DNA from 3 places in the Streptomyces sp. NPDC086147 genome. Region 1 is predicted to be linked to each of the others. Evidence: predicted binding sites of a transcription regulator. Region 1 holds the regulator's gene; each other region holds the start of a gene.
The links. The regulator HrcA, encoded in region 1, represses chaperone genes, less so after heat shock. The targets are predictions, from matches to a motif close to TTNGCACTCNGNNNNNCNGAGTGCNAA.

Region 1 (7,302 bases):
GGAGAAGTCCTCGGTGGCCTTGACGAGCTTGCCGAGGTCGACGGCCTCGATGGGCCGCTCGCGCAGGTGGTAGCGGAGGATCGCCTCGCGGGCGGCGGCGTCGGGCGGCAGCACGAGCAGGGTGCGGTCGAGGCGTCCGGGGCGGCGCAGCGCGATGTCCACGTCCCAGGGGACGTTGGTGGCGGCGAGCACGAAGACGCCCTCGTTCCCGGCGCCGCTCGCGATGCCGTCGAGCTCGGTGAGGAGCTGGTTGACGACGTTGCGCAGGCCGCTGTGGTGGGTGCGGGAGCGCTTGGCGCCGAGGGCGTCCAGCTCGTCGAGGAAGACGACGCAGGGCGCCTGGCGGCGGGCGGTCTCGAAGATGTCGTGGATGTTCTTCTCGGAGGCGCCGATCCACATGTCGAGGACGTCGGAGAGCGAGACGGTGAGGAAGCTCGCGCCGAGTTCGCCCGCGACGGCCCGGGCGATGAAGGTCTTGCCGCAGCCGGGCGGGCCGTAGAGGAGCAGGCCGCCGCGCAGCGACTTGCCGTACAGCCTGCGCAGTTCGGGGTTGCGCATGGGGGCGAGGAAGGCTGCCTCCAGGCGGTCCTTGACCTCCTCCATGCCGCCGACGTCGCCGAGGCGCACGGAGCCGGGGGCGTCGACGTCCCAGGCGTCCGCGTCGCCTGCGGTCCCGTCGCCGTCGGCGGCCTGCGGGTCCTCCAGGAAACGGGGCCCGACGAGGTCCTGCACCTGCTGCTCGGCGGCGTCCCAGTCGAAGGAGGGGGCGGGGGCGGAAGCGGCCTGTGCGGGCTCGTCCGGGGCCGGGGTCTCCGCGACGGCCGGCGACGGGTCCTCCACGGCGGTCGGCGCCGGGGTCTCCGCGGCGTTCGGCGCCGGGGTCTCCGCGGCGGGCAGGCCCATCGCGCGGACCATCAGGGCGCGGGCGCCCGCGTCCCCGGGCGCGTGCTGGAGGGCGACGGCCGCCTCCGCGACGGCCTCGTCGTTGCGCCCCTCCGCGAGGAGGAGTTCGGCGAAGTGGAGACGCAGGGGCACGTCGCCGGGGGCGGCGGCCACGGCGGCGCGCAGACTGCGGATCAGGGGGGACTCGTCGGCCATGCGGCCACCCTAAGGAGCCGCGGGGGGCCGTCGTCCACCGGGTGCCGCACATCCCCCGTCCGTACACTGCGCCGCATGAGACGGGACGGGGCCCTGCGCGGGCTGACGGTGGACGACGGGACGGTCTGGCTCTGGAACGTCCGGCACCGGCACCCCGACTGCCGGACCGTGCTCGCCCTGCGCCGCGCCGAGCGCCCGCACGCCCTGCTCCGGCTGGTCTTCCGGGAGGCGCCGGGCCGCGCGGTGGCCGGGTTCACGATGGGCAGGCACGAGGTGCTCGCCGTCGACGGCGGCTGGCTCAACCTCGACGAGCCCGGGGTCGTGCGCCGGTTCCTCGACGCGGCGGTCGCCCGGGGCCTCGTACCGACCGCGAACGGGGTTCGGGAGGAGGACGGCCGGCCGCTCTTCGACGAGCTGACGGCGGACGGGGGCTGACGGCCCCGAAGGGCACCCCTCAGCCCCAGCGGCCCGTGCGCCCCAGGACCAGGGCCGTCGCCGCCGTGCCCGCCGTGGAGGTGCGCAGGACGCTGCGGCCCAGCCGGTACGGCTTCGCCCCGGCCGCCTCGAAGGCGGTCAGCTCCTCCGGGGAGACCCCGCCCTCGGGCCCGACGACCAGGACGACCGAGCCCTTCGCGGGGAGGTCGGCGGTGGCGAGCGCGCCGCTGGGGTGGTCGCGGTCCTCGTGCAGGACGGCCGCGAAGTCGGCGCCGGCGAGGAGGGCGGCGACCTGCTTGGTCGTCATGAGGTCTGCGACCTCGGGGAAGCGGGTGCGGCGCGACTGCTTGCCGGCCTCGCGCGCGGTGGACCGCCACTTGGCGAGCGCCTTGAGGCCCCGGTCGCCCTTCCACTGGGTGATGCAGCGGGAGGCGGCCCACGGCACGATCGCGTCCACGCCGGTCTCCGTCATGGTCTCGACGGCCAGCTCGCCCCGGTCGCCCTTGGGCAGCGCCTGGACGACGGTGATCCGGGGCTCCTCCTCGGGGTCCTCGTGGACCTCGGCGATCCGCACGGTGAGCTGGTCCCTGCCCTCGGCGGCGAGCACCTCGCAGGCGGCCCAGCGGCCCCGGCCGTCGACGAGGACGAGCTCCTCGCCCTCCCGCAGCCGCTTCACGGAGACGGCGTGCCGCCCCTCGGGGCCGTCCAGGAGGAAGCTCCCGGCGCCGGGGACGGCGTCGACGACGAAGACGGGTGCGGTCACGAAGTGCTCCTGGGGGCCTGTTCCGAGAGGGCGGTGTCGAGTTCGGCGGCGAGGAGCCCGACCAGTCGCCCGGCGGGGAGTTCGCGGGCGAGGCGGTGGCCCTGGCCGGCCCAGAGGGCCATGCCCTGGGCGTCGCCGGCGGTGGCGGCGGCCTTGCGCAGCGGGGCGGTGAGGTGGTGGACCTCGGGGTAGGCGGCGGGGGCGTACGGGCCGTGCTCACGCATGAAGCGGTTGACGAGGCCGCGCGCCGGGCGCCCGGAGAAGGCCCGGGTCAGGGCGGTCCGGGTGAACAGCGGGTCGGTCAGGGCCCGCTTGTGCAGCGGGTGGGCGCCCGACTCGGGGCAGCCGAGGAAGGCGGTGCCGAGCTGGGCGGCGCCGGCCCCGGCGGCGAGGACGGCGGCGATCTGGGCGCCGCGCATGATCCCGCCGGCGGCGACGAGCGGGAGGCCGGTGCTCTCGCGGACCTGGGTGACCAGGGTGAGCAGGCCGGTGCCGGGCGTGCCGTCCTCGTCCGGGTCGTCGCGGTGCGTCCCCTGGTGCCCGCCCGCCTCGACGCCCTGGACGCAGACGGCGTCGGCCCCGGCGCGCTCGGCGGCGAGGGCCTCCTCGGCGGAGGTGACGGTGACGATCGTGTACGTGCCGACGCGGGCGAAGGAGGCGAGGACGTCGGGCGCGGGGCAGCCGAAGGTGAAGGAGACGACGGGGACCGGGTCCTCCAGGAGGATGGCCAGCTTGGCGTCGTAGGCGTCGTCGCGGGAGTCGTCGGTCTCGCCGAGCGGGGTCCGGTACCAGTCGGCCTCTCCGGCGAGCTGGTGGCGGTAGACCTCGACGGCGGCGGGGTCGGCGGGCCGTCCGGTCTGCGGCATGAAGAGGTTGACGCCGAAGGGGCGCCCGGTGAGCCCGCGTACCTGCTTGATCTCCTGGTAGAGGCCGCCGGCCGTCTTGTAGCCGCCGGCCAGGAAGCCGAGCGCGCCGGCCTCGCAGACGGCTCCGACGAGCTCGGGGCAGGAGGCGCCACCCGCCATGGGGGCCTGCACGATCGGGAACCGAGAGAGATCGTTCAGTGCGGTGGTGGACATATGGGCATCGTGTCATGCCGCGGGGGAGGGACATGGAAAGGGGCGGTATCCATAGATGGACACCGCCCCTCCCCGTGCTCAAGCCCGTACGTACGGGCCGGGCCTACCGCCCGTTGAACGCGTCCTTCAGCCGCGAGAACAGCCCCTGCTGACCGGGCTGGAACTGGCCGGTCGGCCGTTCCTCGCCGCGCAGCTTGGCGAGCTCGCGCAGGAGGCGCTCCTGCTCGGCGTCGAGCTTGCCCGGGGTCTGGACCTCGACGTGCACGATGAGGTCGCCGCGCCCGTTGCCGCGCAGGTGGGTGACGCCGCGCCCGTGGAGCGGGATCGACTGGCCGGACTGGGTGCCGGGCCTGATGTCGATCTCCTCGACGCCGTCGAGGGTCTGCAGCGGCACCTTGGTGCCGAGCGCGCCCGCCGTCATCGGGATCGTCACCGTGCAGTGCAGGTCGTCGCCGCGCCGCTGGAACATCTCGTGCGGGGTCTCGTGGATCTCGACGTACAGGTCGCCGGCGGGGCCGCCGCCGGGGCCGACCTCGCCCTCGCCCGCGAGCTGGATGCGGGTGCCGTTGTCGACGCCGGCCGGGATCTTGACCGTGAGGGTGCGGCGGGAGCGGACCCGGCCGTCGCCCGCGCACTCGGGGCACGGGGTCGGGACGACGGTGCCGAAGCCCTGGCACTGCGGGCAGGGCCGGGAGGTCATGACCTGGCCCAGGAAGGACCGGGTGACCTGGGAGACCTCGCCGCGGCCGCGGCACATGTCACAGGTCTGCGCGGAGGTGCCGGGCGCGGCGCCCTCGCCGGAGCAGGTCGTGCAGACGACCGCCGTGTCGACCTGGATGTCCTTGGTGGTGCCGAAGGCCGCCTCATCGAGGCTGATCTCCAGGCGGATCATGGCGTCCTGGCCCCGGCGGGTGCGCGAGCGCGGGCCGCGCTGCGAGGCCGTGCCGAAGAAGGCGTCCATGATGTCGGAGAAGTTGCCGAAGCCGCCCGCTCCGAAGCCGCCCGCGCCGCCTCCGCCGGAGGCCGAGAGCGGGTCGCCGCCGAGGTCGTAGACCTGCTTCTTCTGCGGGTCCGAGAGGACCTCGTAGGCGGCGTTGATCTCCTTGAAGCGCTCCTGCGTCTTCGGATCGGGATTGACGTCCGGGTGCAGCTCGCGCGCGAGCCTCCGGAACGCCTTCTTGATCTCGTCCTGGGAAGCGTCGCGGCGCACGCCGAGTACGGCGTAGTAGTCCGTGGCCACTTACGACTCCGCCAGGATCTGTCCGACGTAACGTGCCACTGCGCGTACCGCTCCCATCGTTCCGGGGTAGTCCATGCGGGTCGGTCCGACCACGCCGAGTTTGGCGACTGCCTCGCCGCCCGAACCGTAGCCGACCGAGACGACGGACGTGGAGCTCAGCCCCTCGTGGGCGTTCTCGTGCCCGATCCGTACGGTCATGCCCGATTCCTTGGCCTCGCCGAGCAGCTTGAGGAGGACGACCTGCTCCTCCAGAGCCTCCAGGACGGGCCTGATCATCAGGGGGAAGTCGTGTCCGAAGCGGGTGAGGTTGGCGGTGCCGCCGATCATCAGCCGCTCCTCGTGCTCCTCCACGAGGGTTTCGAGGAGGGTCGCGAGCACGGTCGAGACCGTGGCGCGGTCCTCGGCCTCCTCGAAGGACTCGGGGAGGTCCTGCACCAGCTGCGGCACGTCGGCGAACCGGCGGCCGACGACCCGGCTGTTGAGCCGGGCCCGCAGGTCGGCGAGGGAGGTCTCGCCGAAGGGCGCGGGGCAGTCCACGACCCGCTGCTCGACCCGGCCGGTGTCCGTGATGAGGACGAGCATCAGGCGGGCCGGGGCCAGCGAGAGCAGTTCCACGTGCCGGACGGTCGAACGGGTCAGCGAGGGGTACTGGACGACGGCGACCTGCCGGGTGAGCTGCGCGAGCAGCCGGACCGTGCGGCCGACGACGTCGTCCAGGTCGACCGCGCCGTCGAGGAAGTTGTGGATGGCCCGCCGCTCGGGCGTCGACAGCGGCTTGACCCCCGCGAGCCGGTCGACGAACAGGCGGTAGCCCTTGTCCGTCGGGATGCGGCCGGCGCTGGTGTGGGGCTGGGCGATGTAGCCCTCGTCCTCGAGCACGGCCATGTCGTTGCGCACGGTGGCGGGCGACACGCCGAGCTTGTGGCGCTCCGTGAGCGCCTTGGAGCCGACGGGCTCCTCCGTCCCGACATAGTCCTGGACGATGGCGCGCAGCACTTCGAGTCTGCGTTCGCTGAGCATCGTGCGCACCTCCAGCTGTCGTCGGTCGATCCGGTTGCTCCGCTTTTGGCACTCGCCCTGTCCGAGTGCCAGCGATCCCCGGCCAGTGTACGGCGGCACACATCGCTCCTGGCAAGGAGGCGACGCCCCACCGGTTAGCGTCGGTGCATGGACGTCGACTGGGAAGCACGGGGATGGGAACGGCTCGCGGACGGGGTGGGCCGGCGCCGGCTGCCCGTCTGGGACGCCACGGTGGGGCTCGTCGTGGGCGAACGGGCGGTGCTGCTGTACGACACGGGGTCGTCCCTCGCGGAGGGCGCGGAGCTGCGGGCGGAGGTGGCGGAACTCACGGGCGGCCGGAGGGTGACGCACATCGCACTGAGCCATCCGCACTTCGACCACGTGTTCGGCACGGCGGCCTTCGCGGGCGCGGAGGTCTTCGGCGCGGTCGGCACGGAGGAGCTGCTCGCCCGGGGACGGGACCGGGAGGAGCTGCGCGCGGACGGGGTGCGGCAGGGTCTCGACCCGGCGGCGGCCGCGGAGGCGGCGGACGTCCTCGTGGCCCCGCGGCACGTGGTCTCCGGCGAGTGGACGCTCGACCTGGGCGGCCGGCAGGTGCTCCTGGCGAACGTCGGCCCCGGGCACACGGGCCACGACCTGGCGCTCCTGGTGCCCGGTCCGCCGGAGGTGGTCTTCTGCGGGGACCTGGTGGAGGAGTCGGGCGAGCCGCAGGCGGGCCCGGACGCGATCCCGTCCCGCTGGCCGGACGCCCTGGACCGGCTCCTGTCGCTCGGCGGCGGGGACGCGGTGTACGTGCCGGGGCACGGGGCGGTGGTGGACGCCGCGTTCGTACGACGCCAGCGGGAGGAACTGGCGACGCGCTTCTCCGTCGCATAACGTCGCCCGGATGCGCGGCCACGAACCGGACTTGACGCCCTCCTGGCAGCGTCTCCCGGGGGCCGCACCGGATTCCGGCGGTGTCGCGACGCCACGCCCTGGACAGGATGGAGCTCATGCGCAGCTACAACCCGGACCTGACGCCCCCCTGGAAGAAGTCGGCGCCCGTCCCCGAGGTCCCGGCCGACCGCGACCTCGTCGTGGAGGAGGTGGGGACGGGCTTCTGCGGGGCGGTGATCCGCTGCGAGGCGGGCACGGTGACCCTGGAGGACCGCTTCGGGAAGCACCGGGTCTTCCCGCTGGAACCGCGCGGCTTCCTCCTGGAGGGGAAGGTCGTGACCCTGGTCCGCCCGGCCTCGGGACCGGCCCGCCCGACCCGTACGGCCTCCGGCTCGGTCGCGGTGCCGGGCGCACGCGCGCGCGTGGCGCGGGCGGGCCGGATCTACGTCGAGGGCCGCCACGACGCGGAGCTGGTCGAGCGGGTCTGGGGCGACGACCTGCGGATCGAGGGCGTGGTCGTGGAGTACCTGGAGGGCGTCGACGACCTGCCGGCGATCGTCGCGGAGTTCGGCCCGGCGCCCGACGCGCGCCTCGGCGTCCTGGTGGACCACCTGGTCCCGGGCTCGAAGGAGTCCCGGATCGCGGCACAGGTGACCTCGCCGGACGTCCTGGTCGTCGGCCACCCGTACATCGACGTCTGGGAGGCGGTGAAGCCGTCCTCGCTCGGCATCCCGGCCTGGCCGACGGTCCCGCGCGGCCAGGACTGGAAGACGGGCGTCTGCCGCGCCCTG
Region 2 (7,302 bases), on a different contig from region 1:
ATCGACTGCAGGACGAGCCGCTTCGACGAGATGAACCGGCTCATGGACCGGTGGGCCGAGCAGACCAAGGGGAAGCGGACGGCCACCCACAGCGTCCTCGGGAAGGACCGGTCCGACGGGTCCCACTTCGTGGAGATCGTCGAGTTCCCCTCGTACGACGTGGCGATGCGGAACTCCCACCTCCCCGAGACCGACCGGCTCTTCCACGAGATGGTCGCGCTCTGCGACGGGATGCCGACCTTCACGGACCTGGACGTCGTGCGGGACGAGCAGATGTACAAGGCCGCCGCGCGCCGGTTCCTGGAGCTGATCGGCACGCCGGGGGAGCTTCCGCCGCTGGACGAGGTGATCGCCGAGGGGTGCCACAGCCACGACCCCTCCGACGTGCAGGACTCCCTCGGCATGGACGCGATCCGGCGCGGGATCGGGATGTGGCGGCAGGGGTTCGACTTCACCTTCACCCCCGAGGACCAGATCGCCGAGGGCGACCGCGTCTGCACCCGCTGGACCTGCGACGCCACCCACACCGGCGACTTCATGGGCCTCCAGCCCACCGGCATCGACGTCCGGATGACCGGGATGCTGATCCAGCGGTTCCGGGAGGACGGCAAGGTCGTCGAGGACTGGTGGCAGTACGACATGCTCGGGCTGATGGAGCGGCTCGGAGCGGTGGAGGAGTGAAAAGCACCGAGGCCCGGTGCCCCCGCGACGGGGGCACCGGGCCTCGGTGTTCGGCTACTGGCCTCAGTGCGAGTGGCCGTGGCCGCCGTGGCCGTGGTCCGCCGGCTCCTCTTCCTTCTTCTCCACCACGAGGGTCTCGGTGGTGAGGAGGAGGGAGGCGATCGAGGCGGCGTTCTCCAGGGCGGAGCGCGTCACCTTCACCGGGTCGATGACGCCGGCCTTGACCAGGTCGCCGTACTCGCCGGTCGCGGCGTTGAAGCCCTGGCCCTTGTCGAGCTCCGCCACCTTCGAGGTGATGACGTAGCCCTCCAGGCCGGCGTTCTCGGCGATCCAGCGCAGCGGCTCGACGGCGGCGCGGCGGACGACCGCGACACCCGTGGCCTCGTCGCCGGTCTTGTCGAGGTTGCCCTCCAGGACCTTGACGGCGTGGACGAGCGCGGAGCCGCCACCGGAGACGATGCCCTCCTCGACCGCGGCGCGGGTCGCGGAGATGGCGTCCTCCAGACGGTGCTTCTTCTCCTTCAGCTCCACCTCGGTGGCGGCGCCGACCTTGATCACGCACACGCCGCCGGCCAGCTTCGCGAGGCGCTCCTGGAGCTTCTCGCGGTCCCAGTCGGAGTCCGTGGACTCGATCTCGGCCTTGATCTGGTTGACGCGGCCCTGCACCTCGGACGAGTCGCCGCCACCGTCGACGATGGTGGTGTCGTCCTTGGTGATGGTGACGCGGCGGGCGGTGCCGAGCACGTCCAGGCCGGCCTGGTCGAGCTTGAGGCCGACCTCCTCGGCGATGACGGTGGCACCGGTGAGGGTGGCGATGTCGCCGAGCATGGCCTTGCGACGGTCGCCGAAGCCGGGGGCCTTGACGGCCACGGCGTTGAACGTGCCGCGGATCTTGTTCACGACCAGGGTCGACAGGGCCTCGCCCTCGACGTCCTCGGCGATGATCAGGAGCGGCTTGCCGGCGCCGGCCTGGATGACCTTCTCCAGGATGGGCAGCAGGTCCTGGATCGAGGAGATCTTGCCCTGGTTGATCAGGATGTACGGGTCGTCGAGGACGGCCTCCATGCGCTCCTGGTCGGTCACCATGTACGGGGACAGGTAGCCCTTGTCGAAGGCCATGCCCTCGGTGAAGTCGAGCTCCAGGCCGAAGGTGTTGGACTCCTCGACGGTGATGACGCCGTCCTTGCCGACCTTGTCCATCGCCTCGGCGATGAGCTCGCCGACCTGCTGGTCCTGCGCGGAGAGCGCGGCGACGGCGGCGATGTCGGACTTGTCCTCGATCGGGCGCGCGGTGGCGAGGAGCTCCTCGGACACGGCCTTGACGGCGGCGTCGATGCCCTTCTTCAGGGCGGCCGGGGAGGCGCCGGCTGCGACGTTGCGCAGACCCTCGCGGACCAGGGCCTGGGCGAGCACGGTGGCGGTGGTGGTGCCGTCACCCGCGATGTCGTTGGTCTTGGTCGCCACCTCCTTCACCAGCTGGGCGCCGAGGTTCTCGTACGGGTCCTCGATCTCGACCTCGCGGGCGATCGTGACACCGTCGTTGGTGATGGTGGGGGCGCCGAACTTCTTGTCGATGACGACGTTGCGGCCCTTGGGGCCGATCGTCACCTTCACCGTGTCGGCAAGCTTGTTGACGCCGCGCTCAAGGGCGCGACGGGCGTCCTCGTCGAACTTCAGGATCTTCGCCATGGGAGCGGTTCAGCCCTCTCGGAATTCTGGTGGAACGAACGGCGCCCCGGGGCGCCCAGGAATGGGGCCTCGGGGCGCAGCTCAAAGCCTTCTGGCCTGGGGTGACTTACTTCTCGACGATCGCGAGCACGTCGCGGGCCGAGAGGACGAGGTACTCCTCGCCGTTGTACTTCACCTCGGTGCCGCCGTACTTGCTGTAGAGCACGACGTCGCCGGTCTTGACGTCGAGCGGCAGGCGCTCGCCGTTCTCGAAGCGGCCCGGGCCCACGGCCAGGACGACGCCCTCCTGGGGCTTCTCCTTGGCGGTGTCCGGGATGACCAGGCCAGAGGCGGTGGTCTGCTCGGCGTCGAGCGGCTGGACCACGATGCGGTCCTCGAGCGGCTTGATGGCAACCTTGGAGCTGGTGGTCGTCACGATCCGACCTCCCCCTTCGGAGATCACGGGGTTGACTGTCTGAGGTGGCGAACCAGGTGGATCCGTCGTCGCGGGTGCCGGACCTGCCCGTCGCTGTGTTGGCACTCTCCGGTGGGGAGTGCCAGAGCCGAGACTATGACCGCGATTAGCACTCGGTCAAGCGGAGTGCCAATTCATCGCTCCGTGGCGTGACCGGGGGCACGGTCGTACGGGGTTCCGGGGCCTTCCGGCAGCGTCTCCCCTCCCGGTCCGCAGTCCGTACGCCCGCCCGTTCGACCGGCTTTCCCTCCACCACGGCCCGTCCGACCCTCACCCGCTCCCCCGGCGGCGCCGGCGCCCGGGGCGCCACCCCCTCCGCCGCCCTCCGGCCGAGCCGTTCGATCGAGTCGACCGGGTCGGCCGAGGAGGCGCAGCCGGTGAGGGCCGGGAGGACGAGCAGCGTTCCGGTCAGGGCCAGGGCGGCGGCCCGCCGCCGCCCGCGCCTCCCGGGTCTCACACGTAGTCCTCTAGCTTCGCGACCGCGTAGCCCTTGGCCGTGATCACGTTCATCACGCGGCGGACCATGTCGGCCATGCTGCCCTTCCAGTCCCCCTCGCCCCGGAAGTGGGTGAGGACGATGTCGCCGGGGTGCAGGTCCCGGTCCCACTCGCGCCACTCCATGCGGTCGGGGAAGGCCTCGGCGGCCCACAGCGGGACGGCCTTGACGCCGCAGGACTTGGCCGCGCGCAGGGTGTCGTCGTTGTAGTTGCCGTACGGCGGGCGGAAGAGTTCGGGCCGCTTGCCGTACTTCTTCTCGATGACGTCCTGCATGCCGCAGATCTCGCGCTTCTGCCGGCTGTACGAGAGTCCGGGCAGGTAGCGGTGGTTCAGGGTGTGGTTGTGGAGGGCGACCCCGCCCTTCTGCGACTTCTGCATCCGGGAGAAGTAGGCGTAGTCGTCGCTGACGACGTAGTCGCTGAGGAAGGCGCTGTACGGGATCTTCAGCTCCTCCATCATCCGCAGCAGCTCGGGGTCCTTCTCCGAGCCGTCGTCGATCGTCAGGAAGACGACCTTCTCCTTGGTCGGCACGGTGGTGAAGACGGGCGGCATGCCCTCGCTCTTGGTCTCGAAGCCCTTGCGGGTGGTGATCCTCGGCTTCACGGCGGGCGGGGCCGGCGCTTCGAGCGGGGGCTCGGCGAGGCCCCACTTCTTGGCGGCGAGCGCGCGGGCGGCCTTCCGGAGGCGCAGCTCCTCGGCCTTCCGGACCTGCGGTTCGGGCGCGGCGGCGCCCTGCTTCGGGGCCTGCTGGCCGGAGGCGGGGGAAGGCGGTGCGGCGCGGTCCGGGCCGGCGCCGGAGCAGGCCACGGCGGTGGAGGCGAGGGCGGCGACGACGAGCGCCGCCCCGGACGTCCGACGGGAGCGGTGCACGCCTTTTCTCATCTTCTGTTCCTTTTGTCGTACAAGCTGCATGGCGCCGCATCCTGTCAGCGCGGCGGCTCCTTCCGGCCGCGACACCGCCGTACCCGGCCCACCGTCCCCCGGCCGGCCCACAGCTCCCCGGGGGGCCGGGACAGGGGCCAGGGCCGGGGGGCCGGGACAGGGGCCAGAATGGGACGGGTGACCGACCTCGCCTCCTTCGCCGCCCTGCTCGCCCCCGAGGGGCAGACGCTCCTCGCCGCCCTGCGCGACTACGACCCCGCCCGGGAGCTGGCGGTCGCCTCCCGGCTGCGCCGCGACCATCCCGCCGAGCTGGTCACGGCGGCGCTCGGCCAGGCGCGGCTGCGGCAGCGGGCGGTGGCGAAGTTCGGCGCGGAGGACGCGTACCGGATGTACTTCACGCCGAACGGCGTCGAGCAGTCGACCCGGGCCTCGGTCGGCGCGTACCGGGCCGGCCGGATGAAGGCGCTGGGCGTCGGCGGCGTGGCGGACCTGTGCTCCGGGATCGGCGGCGACGCGATCGCCCTGGCCCGCGCCGGGATCTCCGTCCTCGCCGTCGACCGCGACCCGCTGACCGCCGAGACGGTCCGCGCCAACGCCGAGGCGCTCGGCCTGTCCGGCCTGATCGAGGTGCGGTGCGCGGACGTGACGGAGATCGACACGAGCCCTTACGACGCGGTCTTCGTCGACCCCGCCCGGCGCGGCGGCCGGGGCAGGATCTTCGACCCGGAGGCGTACTCCCCGCCGCTGTCCTGGGCGGTCGAGGCGGCCCGGAAGGCCCCGCACGCGGCCCTGAAGGTGGCGCCGGGCATTCCGCACGAGGCCGTACCGGCGGAGGCCGAGGCCGAGTGGATCTCGGACGGCGGGGACGTGAAGGAGGCCGTGCTGTGGTTCGGTACGGAGCCGGGCGCGCGCCGGGCCACGCTGCTGCCCTCCGGCGCGACCCTCGCCGGGCGCGGGCTGCCCGACCCGGCGGTCCGGCCGGTCGGGCGCTACCTGTACGAGCCGGACGGCGCGGTGATCCGCGCGCACCTGGTGGCGGAGGCTGCCGAGGAGCTGGACGGCGGTCTGATCGACGAGACGATCGCGTACGTGACCTCGGACGTGCTGGTCCCCACCCCGTACGCCGCCGCGTACGAGATCACCGACGAACTCCCCTTCAACCTGAAGAGGTTGAAGGCGCTGCTGCGGGAGCGGGAGGTCGGCACCCTGACCGTGAAGAAGCGGGGCTCGGCGGTCGAGCCGGAGGAGATCCGGCGCAAGGTGAAGCCGAAGGGGCCGAACGCGGCGACGGTGCTGCTCACCCGGGTCGCGGGGGCTCCGACGATGCTGATCGGACAGCCGGTCCGGGCGGCCGGGGGCGCGTGAGCGCACGTCTCCGCGAGGGCTCCCCCGGTGCGGCTCAGAGGCTGTCGAACGGAGGGATGATCCGTACGACCACGATCAGCCGGGCCCTCGGTGCCGCGAGGAAGTAGAACCACCCGCCGGCCGCGTCCATGCGCCGCAGCCCGCCCGGCTTCGGCCCTTCGCCCAGATCACCGACGTCCACGCCCATCTCGGCGAGGTCCACCAGCTGGGACGTCAGGCGTTCGACCTCCGCGACCACCGGTGCCGGAACGCCTCCCGCGACGTGCGCGGCGTCGGGGTCGTACTCCCAGCGCCAGCGCTCACTCACCGCCGGTCCCCGACAGCGCGTCCCGGGCGTCGTCGAGCAGGCGGCCCATCCGGGACGCGGCCTCCCTCACCCGGTCCGCGTCGCCGGTCGCGGCGACGGCTTCGAGTTCCCGGAACCGCGCCGCCAACCGCGGCTGGCGCTGGATGTGGACGTAGACGGCCCAGTGCGCGGTGAAACGGCGCAGCGGCGCGAGATCCGACCCGAGACGGGCCTGGTCGGCCGCCTGGTCCAGCTCGCGGGTGAAGGCGGGCAGGGACGCCGGGGCGATCTGCGCCACCGCCTGCCGCAGGGCCGTGACGGTCGACGGAGGCTGCGGGATCAGCGGCTGGTCTGGGGCAGCGGCGGTCATGCGTTCTCCCATGCCCGGGATGGTGAACCGTACGGCAAGCCTAGGGCCTGTCCGACCCTGATCCGCCGGACAGACCCTAGCGAGCGGAAACCCGAAGCCGTCATCCGATCCGGTGTCCTCAGACGTAGTCCTCCAGCCGCGCCACCGTGAAGCCCTGCTCCTGGATGCGGCGGAGCATCGTGGCCGTCATCTCGGTCATCGTGCGGCCCTTGAGCTCGGACGGGCCGCGGAAGTGGGCGAGGACGATGTCGCCGGGGTGGAGCTTCCGGTCGCCGCGCTGGTACTGCATGTTCTGGATCTGCATGGACTCGCGCCACAGCACGATCGCGTCCACCCCACAGGTCCCGGCCGCCGTGCGCGTGGCCTCGTTCCAGTTGCCGTACGGCGGGCGGAAGAGGCGCGGGGCCGTGCCGTACCGCTGCTTCAGCCTCTCCTGCTGGCCGCAGATCTCCCGGCGCTGGGCCTCCGGGGAGAGGGTGCGCAGATTGGGGTGGGTGAGGGTGTGGTTGGCGACGCCGTGGCCCTGGGCGACGAGCGGGGAGAAGTAGGCGTAGTCGGTGCGGATGGCGGAGTCGGTCAGGAACATGGTGAAGGGGACCTTGAGCTCCTTCATCATCGTGACGAACTCGGGGTCCTTCTCCGCCCCGTCGTCGATCGTGAGGAAGACGATCTTCTCGTCGGTGGGGACGTCGCTGATCACCGGCACCGGCTCCCCCGCCTTGCGGACCACCGGCTTCACCGCCGGCGGCGCGGGCGGGGCCGCGAAGGGCTTCAGCCCCCACTTGCGGTACGCGGCGGCCTCCGCCGGAGCGCCCGGCGCCCCGGTCCCGGCGGTGGGCCGGGGCGCGGACGACGTCGGCGGGGCCGGGGCGGGCACGGGGGCGGCGGCGGGGCGCTCCGCCGTGCAGCCGGTCACCAGGAGGGCCGCGGCGGTCAGCGCCGCCCGGAGCACGATCGTCTTCTTCACGCGCCGGGAGATGCCCGCACGCCTCGAAAGGTTGCCCGACGGCCGCACGTGTGACCGATCGGACATCCGTCCGTACGGCTACTCGACCGCTTCGAACCGCCAGCGGTGGA
Region 3 (7,302 bases), on a different contig from region 1:
GTCCAGTCGTGGACGGTGGCCGTGCCCGTGTCGTGGTGGGAGCTGAAGCACCCGAACCTGTCGCCCTGGAAGACGATCAGGCCGAGCGAGTCGCAGAGGTCGCGGGGGGCGGCGGTCCCTCCGCCCGCGAGGCTCTGCCAGCGCAGCTTCTCCACGGCCGGGTCGTAGGTCTGCAGGCCGGTCCCCACGCCGAAGAAGCGCTGGACCGGCGGGACGGCGCTGGGCGGCGCGTCGATCGCCACTTCGTACGGGGAGTCGGGCGCGGCCGTCGCGGCGGGCGCCGTGACGGCCAGGCCGGTGATTCCCAGCGCCGCGCTCAGCGCGAGCGCGACGGCTCTTCGGACGGACAAATGGGTCCCCTCGTGCGGCCGGGACGGCGCGTGCCGTGCGGCGTGGTGTCGGATGCGACAGGGGAGGCGGGAACGGCAGGGCGCGTACGCATACGGGTGCGTGTACGGGTGCGTGTACGGATACGGGTGTGTGTCCGCGTACGGGTACGCGCGCGCGTGCCGGAGCCGGGAGTCGGCCCGATGCCCCCCATCTGCCGACAGCCGGATCGTACAGGCGTGCGCGACCGGGACGCCACAGAGAAGATCGCGCCTCCGGCGCCGGGAGCGGAAACCCTCCCGGCGCACCCCGGAAAGGCCCCTTCCCGGGACCCGGGACGGGCTTCCGGGGACCCGTGCCGCCCCTCGCGCCCGCAGGGTCCCTGCGCGCGATCTTCGCGGACCTGGAGGAGGTCGAACTGCGCCGCATGCGCGACGAGCCCGCCGACTCGGCCGCCTTCGGCGAGTCCTTCCTGTGGGCGGGGCTCTTCCGGAAGGCGTAGACGGGTCCGGACAACGCCCGAGGGCGGCACCCCCACCAGGGGGTGCCGCCCTCGTTCGCGTTCAGCGATGAACCGCCGATCCCGGGATCAGGAGATCCCCGAGGATCAGAAGTCCATGTCACCGCCCGGCATGCCGCCGCCGGCCGGCGCGGCGGCCTTCTCCGGCTTGTCGGCGATGACGGCCTCGGTGGTGAGGAACAGCGCGGCGATCGACGCGGCGTTCTGCAGCGCGGAGCGCGTCACCTTCGCCGGGTCGATGATGCCCTCGGCGATGAGGTCGACGTACTCGTTGGTCGCGGCGTTCAGGCCGTGGCCGACGGGCAGGTTGCGGACCTTCTCCGCCACGACGCCGCCCTCGAGGCCGGCGTTGACCGCGATCTGCTTCAGCGGGGCCTCCAGGGCCAGCTTCACGATCGCGGCACCGGTGGCCTCGTCGCCGGAGAGGTCGGCCTCCAGCTTCTCGAAGACGGTCGACGCCTGGAGCAGGGCCACGCCACCGCCGGCGACGATGCCCTCCTCGACGGCCGCCTTCGCGTTGCGGACGGCGTCCTCGATGCGGTGCTTGCGCTCCTTGAGCTCGACCTCGGTCGCGGCACCGGCCTTGATGACGGCCACGCCGCCGGCCAGCTTCGCCAGGCGCTCCTGGAGCTTCTCGCGGTCGTAGTCCGAGTCGCTGTTCTCGATCTCGGCACGGATCTGGTTCACGCGACCGGCGACCTGCTCGCTGTCACCGGCACCGTCGACGATGGTGGTCTCGTCCTTGGTGATGACGACCTTGCGGGCGCGGCCCAGCAGGTCGAGGCCCGCGTTCTCCAGCTTGAGGCCGACCTCCTCGGAGATGACCGTGCCGCCGGTGAGGATGGCGATGTCGTTCAGCATGGCCTTGCGACGGTCGCCGAAGCCCGGGGCCTTGACCGCGACGGACTTGAAGGTGCCGCGGATCTTGTTGACGACCAGGGTCGACAGGGCCTCGCCCTCGACGTCCTCGGCGATGATCAGCAGCGGCTTGCCCGACTGCATGACCTTCTCCAGGAGCGGGAGGAGGTCCTTCACGGAGGAGATCTTGGAGTTGACGATCAGGAGGTAGGGGTCGTCGAGCGACGCCTCCATGCGCTCCATGTCGGTGGCGAAGTACGCCGAGATGTAGCCCTTGTCGAAGCGCATGCCCTCGGTGAGCTCCAGCTCCAGACCGAAGGTCTGGGACTCCTCGACGGTGATGACGCCTTCCTTGCCGACCTTGTCCATCGCCTCGGCGATGAGCTCGCCGATCTGGGTGTCGGCGGCGGAGATGGAGGCCGTGGAGGCGATCTGCTCCTTGGTCTCGACATCCTTCGCCTGCTCGAGGAGGGCGCCGGAGACGGCCTCGACGGCCTTCTCGATGCCGCGCTTGAGGGCCATCGGGTTGGCACCGGCGGCGACGTTGCGGAGGCCCTCGCGGACGAGCGCCTGGGCGAGGACGGTGGCGGTGGTCGTACCGTCGCCGGCGACGTCGTCCGTCTTCTTGGCGACTTCCTTGACCAGCTCGGCGCCGATCTTCTCGTACGGGTCCTCGAGCTCGATCTCCTTGGCGATGGAGACACCATCGTTGGTGATCGTGGGGGCGCCCCACTTCTTCTCGAGGACGACGTTGCGGCCCTTGGGGCCGAGGGTGACCTTGACGGCGTCAGCGAGCTGGTTCATGCCGCGCTCGAGACCGCGCCGGGCCTCCTCGTCGAACGCGATGATCTTGGCCATGTGAAGTGGTCCTCCCGGACATGGGGTGGATAACGCTCCAGGACCGCGCCGACGCCCGCGACGGACGGCCTCCGCGTGTCCGTGTGGTTCCTTGCCCCACCCGGCCGGCGGCCTCGTCTGCCCGATCCTCGTAGCACTCTCACCTGCCGAGTGCTAACGCCAATGATTAGCACTCGACCTAGGAGAGTGCAAGCGACTCTCGGGTTTCGGGAAGGGGGCACTGGGCTCCGGGGGGCGGGAGGGGCGCCCGGGAGCGGGCGGAAGCACCCGCGAACGCGCGAGGGGCCCGCGTCCCCTCAGGGATGCGGGCCCCTCGACGGCGTTGCGTCGTCGGCCGATCGCGCCGCGCTCAGACGGCGAGCTTGACCATGTCCGCCTGCGGACCCTTCTGGCCCTGCGAGATCTCGAACTCGACTCGCTGTCCCTCTTCGAGGCTGCGGTAGCCATCCATCTGGATCGCGCTGTAGTGGACGAAAACATCCGCACCACCGTCGACCGCGATGAAGCCGTAGCCCTTCTCCGCGTTGAACCACTTGACGGTGCCCTGAGCCATGCCTAACTCCCCTATTACTGGCCCTTGCGCGGGGCCGCACTTCACGAACCCCGGGTCAGACCCTGCGCCGGAACGCGTCGACCGCCGCTGAATGTATCTGTCCAACTGCCCTCTGCAACAGGCCATTCGGGCGAGAATTCTGGGCAGCGCGGAAAGGAGAATTGGGGAGGTTCCCTTGAATCGCCGGGCAAGTCGGGCCCGGCAAAGCGCGCAGAAGGTACACAACGCGCACACAGTTTGGCTGCTTCTTGTCAGGTCGAGGCGCGTTCTCATATGCGCCCGGCACGAGCAGCGGCGGGGACTTCCCCAACTCTACCGCGCTCAACCATGCAGAATTGCCCCTTCCGCTTATGGACGCGGAAGGGGCAATTCAATAAAACGGGACAGGAAGAGCGGTGCTCCTCCCTCGGCTCAGCAGCCGCCGGCGACCGCCGGGATGATCGAGACGCCCGAACCGGCCGGGGTGGCCGTCTCCAGGCCCTGCTCGAAGCGCACGTCGTCGTCGTTCACGTAGACGTTCACGAAGCGGCGCAGCTTGCCCTGGTCGTCCAGGACGCGGGCGGCGATGCCCGTGTGGTTCTTCTCCAGGTCCGCGATGACCTCGGCGAGGGTCGCGCCCTCGGCCTGGACCTCGGACTGCCCGCCGGTGTAGGTGCGGAGGATGGTGGGGATGCGGACGTTCACGGCCATGACTTACGTAACCTTTCGGAAAACCGAGGACCGGGGCCCTGAGGGGATCAGCGCGCCAGTCCGGCGTCGCGGAACGCGTCCAGGCTCGGTCGGATGGTGGCGGTCGCCTGAGAGGTGTCGGCCACCGCGTCCAGGGTCTTGAGCCCGTCGCCGGTGTTGAGGACGACGGTGGTGAGCTCCGGGTCGATGAGGCCGTTCTCCACCAGCTTGCGCGTGACGCCGACGGTCACGCCGCCCGCGGTCTCGGCGAAGATCCCCTCGGTCCGCGCGAGCAGCTTGATCGCGTCGACGACCTGCTCGTCGTTCACGTCCTCCACGGCGCCGCCGGTGCGGCGGGCGATGTCGAGGACGTACGGGCCGTCGGCCGGGTTGCCGATGGCGAGCGACTTGGCGATCGTGTTCGGCTTCTGGGGCCGTACGACGTCGTGCCCGGCCTTGAAGGCGGCGGACACCGGGGAGCAGCCCTCGGCCTGGGCGCCGAAGATCTTGTACGGCTTGTCCTCGACCAGGCCCAGCTTGACGAGCTCCTGGAGGCCCTTGTCGATCTTGGTGAGCTGGGAGCCGGAGGCGATCGGGATGACCAGCTGGTCGGGGATGACCCAGCCGAGCTGCTCGCAGATCTCGTACGCGAGCGTCTTGGAGCCCTCGCCGTAGTACGGGCGCAGGTTGACGTTCACGAAGCCCCAGCCCTCGCCGAGCGGGTCGCCGATGAGCTCCGAGCAGAAGCGGTTGACGTCGTCGTAGTTGCCCTCGATGGCGACGAGGTCACCGCCGTAGACGCCGGCCATGACGACCTTGCCCTGCTCCAAGTCGTGCGGGATGAACACGCAGGAGCGGAAGCCGGCGCGGGCGGCGGCGGCGCCGACGGCGCCGGCCAGGTTGCCGGTGGAGGAGCAGGAGAGAGTGGTGAAGCCGAAGGCGCGGGCGGCCTCGATGGCCTGGGCGACGACCCGGTCCTTGAAGGAGTGGGTCGGGTTCCCGGAGTCGTCCTTGACGAAGAGCTTGCCGGGGGCGACGCCGATCTCGCGGGCGAGGTTGTCGGCCTTGACGAGCGGGGTCCAGCCGGGGTTCAGGTTCGGCTTCTCGGCGACGTCGGCGGGGACGGGCAGGAGGGGGGCGTAGCGCCAGATGCTGGCGGGGCCGGCCTCGATGCGCTTCCGCAGCTCCTCGGGGTCCCCGGCGGGGAGGTCGTACGCGACTTCGAGCGGTCCGAAACAGAGTTCGCAGGCGAAGATCGGGCCGAGTGCGAAGACTTCACCGCATTCGCGACAGGAGAGCCCGGACGCGGGACCGAGGTCGACGGTGGTGGCGGGTGCGACGGTCTGTACAGCCATGGAGGCGAGGCCCTTTCTCCTCATCTTTCCCATGACGAATTTTTCGCCATGAGACGGATTTGGCACCTTCCCTAGCCGGGGACCTCGCTGGATGACGAGTGACCGACTGGAGGGTTGCCGGGGCTTCAACGGGCCGTTTCCCTCTGCCCCTCTGGATGAGCGGTATTCGATTGTGGGGAGGGCCGGACTTTCGTTCCTGCGCTCCGACGCGTACGCCACCCCGATGTGCGCGGGGTCGCTGCGTTGTTCAAGACTGTAACCGAAGGCCCGGGCGCTTGGACGGCCCGTCCGAACCGCGAGATGGAGATCACGTGCTGGAAGAGGTGGAGCGCTGGCTGTCCCGGCGGTCCTGGTCCGTGGCGGACCGGCCGCTGGAGCGGATCCTCGCCGCCAAGCGTGCGACGACGGTCAGCGTGGTGCTGCCGGCGCTGAACGAGGAGGCGACCGTCGGGGACATCGTGGGCGTGATCCGGCGCGAACTGATGTCGGAGGCGGTGCCGCTCGTCGACGAGCTGGTGGTCCTCGACTCGGGCTCCACGGACCGCACGGCGGAGGTCGCGGCGGCGGCCGGGGCGCGGGTGGTGGCGCGCGACGACGTACTCCCCCGGATACCGGCCGTGCCCGGCAAGGGCGAAGTGCTGTGGCGGTCACTGATGGTGACGAGCGGGGACGTCGTGTGCTTCGTGGACGCGGATCTGCGGGACTTCTCCGCGGACTTCGTGACGGGGATCGTGGGCCCGCTCCTGACCGACCCGGACGTGGACCTCGTCAAGGCGATGTACGACCGCCCGCTGGACGGCACTCCCGGTCAGGGCGGCCGGGTGACGGAGCTGGTGGCGCGCCCGCTGCTCAATCTGCACTGGCCGCTGCTGGCCGGCTTCGTGCAGCCGCTCGGCGGGGAGTACGCGGCCCGCCGCTCGCTCCTGGAGCGGCTGCCCTTCCCGGTCGGTTACGGAGTGGAGCTGGGCCTGCTCGTGGACGCGCTGCACACGGTGGGTCTGGACGGGCTCGCGCAGGTAGACGTGGGCGTCCGCAAGCACCGGCACCAGGACGGGCACGCGCTCGGCCGGATGGCGGCGGCGATCTACCGGACGGCGCAGCTGAGACTGTCGCGGGGGCACATGGTGCGGCCGTGGCTGACCCAGTTCGAGCGGGGCGAGCGGGGCTTCGAGCCGCGGACGTACGCGGTGGACACGGAGGAGCGGCCGCCGATGGCGGAGATCGCGGAGTACGCGGGGCGCCGCGTGGCGTAATGCGACCTTATGGTCCGTTTTACATACATTCACTTTCCATGGGTTCCATGGGCTTCGGACGACGGACGGGCAGGGCGCTGGCGGTGGCGGGCCTGACGGCGGTGGCGTGGGCGCCCGCGGCGGCGGGCGCGGTCCCGGCGCCGCCGGTCCACGCGTCCCCGGCGCCGGGCGCGCCGGGGAAGGCGACCACACCGCCGCACTCCCGGGGGAGCGAGGAACGCCTCTGGCTGCTCGGCGGCCTGGTGACGGCCGTCGCGGCGACGGGCCTGGTGGCGAGGGCGGCCCTGCGCGACCGCCCCGACCTCTGAACCACCGGCCCCCGCGAGGCCGCCGCCGCTCCCCGTGACCCTGGGTGGCCGGATCCCCCCGTCTTGTATACGTACGTTTGAGCGTTTACGGGACGGGCTAGGTTCGCCACATGGCTTCTGTGCTCGTGGCATCCAACCGGGGACCCGTCTCGTACGTACTGGGCGAGGACGGCTCGCTCGACGCCCGCAGGGGCGGCGGCGGCCTGGTCTCCGGCCTGAGCGCCGTCTCCTCGCAGGACAGCGTGTGGGTGTGCGCGGCCCTCGGCGAGGGCGACCGGGAGGCGGTCCGGCGCGGGGTCGGGGAGCCCGGCGTGCGGATGCTGGACATCGATCCGGACGTGTACGCGGACGCGTACAACGGCATCGCGAACTCGGTGCTGTGGTTCTTGCACCACCACCTGTACGACATCCCGCGCGAGCCCGTGTACGACGCGGAGTTCCGGCGCCGCTGGGAGTCGTACCGCGCCTACAACCGCGCCTTCGCGGAGGCGCTGGCCGGGGCGGCGGACGAGGGGGCGGCGGTCCTGGTGCAGGACTACCACCTGGCCCTGGTCCCCGGGCAGCTCCGCGAGCTCCGCCCGGACCTGCGGATCGCGCACTT

Region 2: a site for HrcA is predicted at 2,931-2,957, ahead of groES (co-chaperone GroES). Genes of this name have one in related genera too.
Region 3: a site for HrcA is predicted at 2,730-2,756, ahead of groL (chaperonin GroEL). Genes of this name have one in related genera too.

Annotation. Positions count from the first base shown of each region.
Region 1 is NZ_JBFBJO010000005.1:24,093-31,394, forward strand. It holds gene AB0398_RS13340 (ATP-binding protein) at 1-1,098, opposite strand, end outside; gene AB0398_RS13345 (hypothetical protein) at 1,174-1,533, shown strand; gene AB0398_RS13350 (16S rRNA (uracil(1498)-N(3))-methyltransferase) at 1,553-2,296, opposite strand; gene AB0398_RS13355 (nitronate monooxygenase) at 2,293-3,375, opposite strand; gene dnaJ (molecular chaperone DnaJ) at 3,479-4,615, opposite strand; gene hrcA (heat-inducible transcriptional repressor HrcA) at 4,616-5,635, opposite strand; gene AB0398_RS13370 (MBL fold metallo-hydrolase) at 5,783-6,511, shown strand; gene AB0398_RS13375 (DUF3097 domain-containing protein) at 6,628-7,302, shown strand, end outside.
Region 2 is NZ_JBFBJO010000001.1:87,130-94,431, reverse strand. It holds gene AB0398_RS00540 (ester cyclase) at 1-681, shown strand, start outside; gene groL (chaperonin GroEL) at 745-2,370, opposite strand; gene groES (co-chaperone GroES) at 2,477-2,785, opposite strand; gene AB0398_RS00525 (polysaccharide deacetylase family protein) at 3,278-4,204, opposite strand; gene AB0398_RS00520 (SAM-dependent methyltransferase) at 4,373-5,569, shown strand; gene AB0398_RS00515 (hypothetical protein) at 5,604-5,876, opposite strand; gene AB0398_RS00510 (DUF6247 family protein) at 5,869-6,225, opposite strand; gene AB0398_RS00505 (polysaccharide deacetylase family protein) at 6,344-7,192, opposite strand; gene AB0398_RS00500 (hypothetical protein) at 7,271-7,302, opposite strand, start outside.
Region 3 is NZ_JBFBJO010000007.1:145,628-152,929, reverse strand. It holds gene AB0398_RS18050 (VCBS repeat-containing protein) at 1-350, opposite strand, end outside; partial or broken gene AB0398_RS18045 (SAM-dependent methyltransferase) at 707-829, shown strand; gene groL (chaperonin GroEL) at 935-2,563, opposite strand; gene AB0398_RS18035 (cold-shock protein) at 2,913-3,116, opposite strand; gene AB0398_RS18030 (MoaD/ThiS family protein) at 3,528-3,806, opposite strand; gene thrC (threonine synthase) at 3,854-5,140, opposite strand; SAM riboswitch class I at 5,158-5,302, opposite strand; gene AB0398_RS18020 (glucosyl-3-phosphoglycerate synthase) at 5,452-6,393, shown strand; gene AB0398_RS18015 (hypothetical protein) at 6,441-6,701, shown strand; gene AB0398_RS18010 (trehalose-6-phosphate synthase) at 6,812-7,302, shown strand, end outside.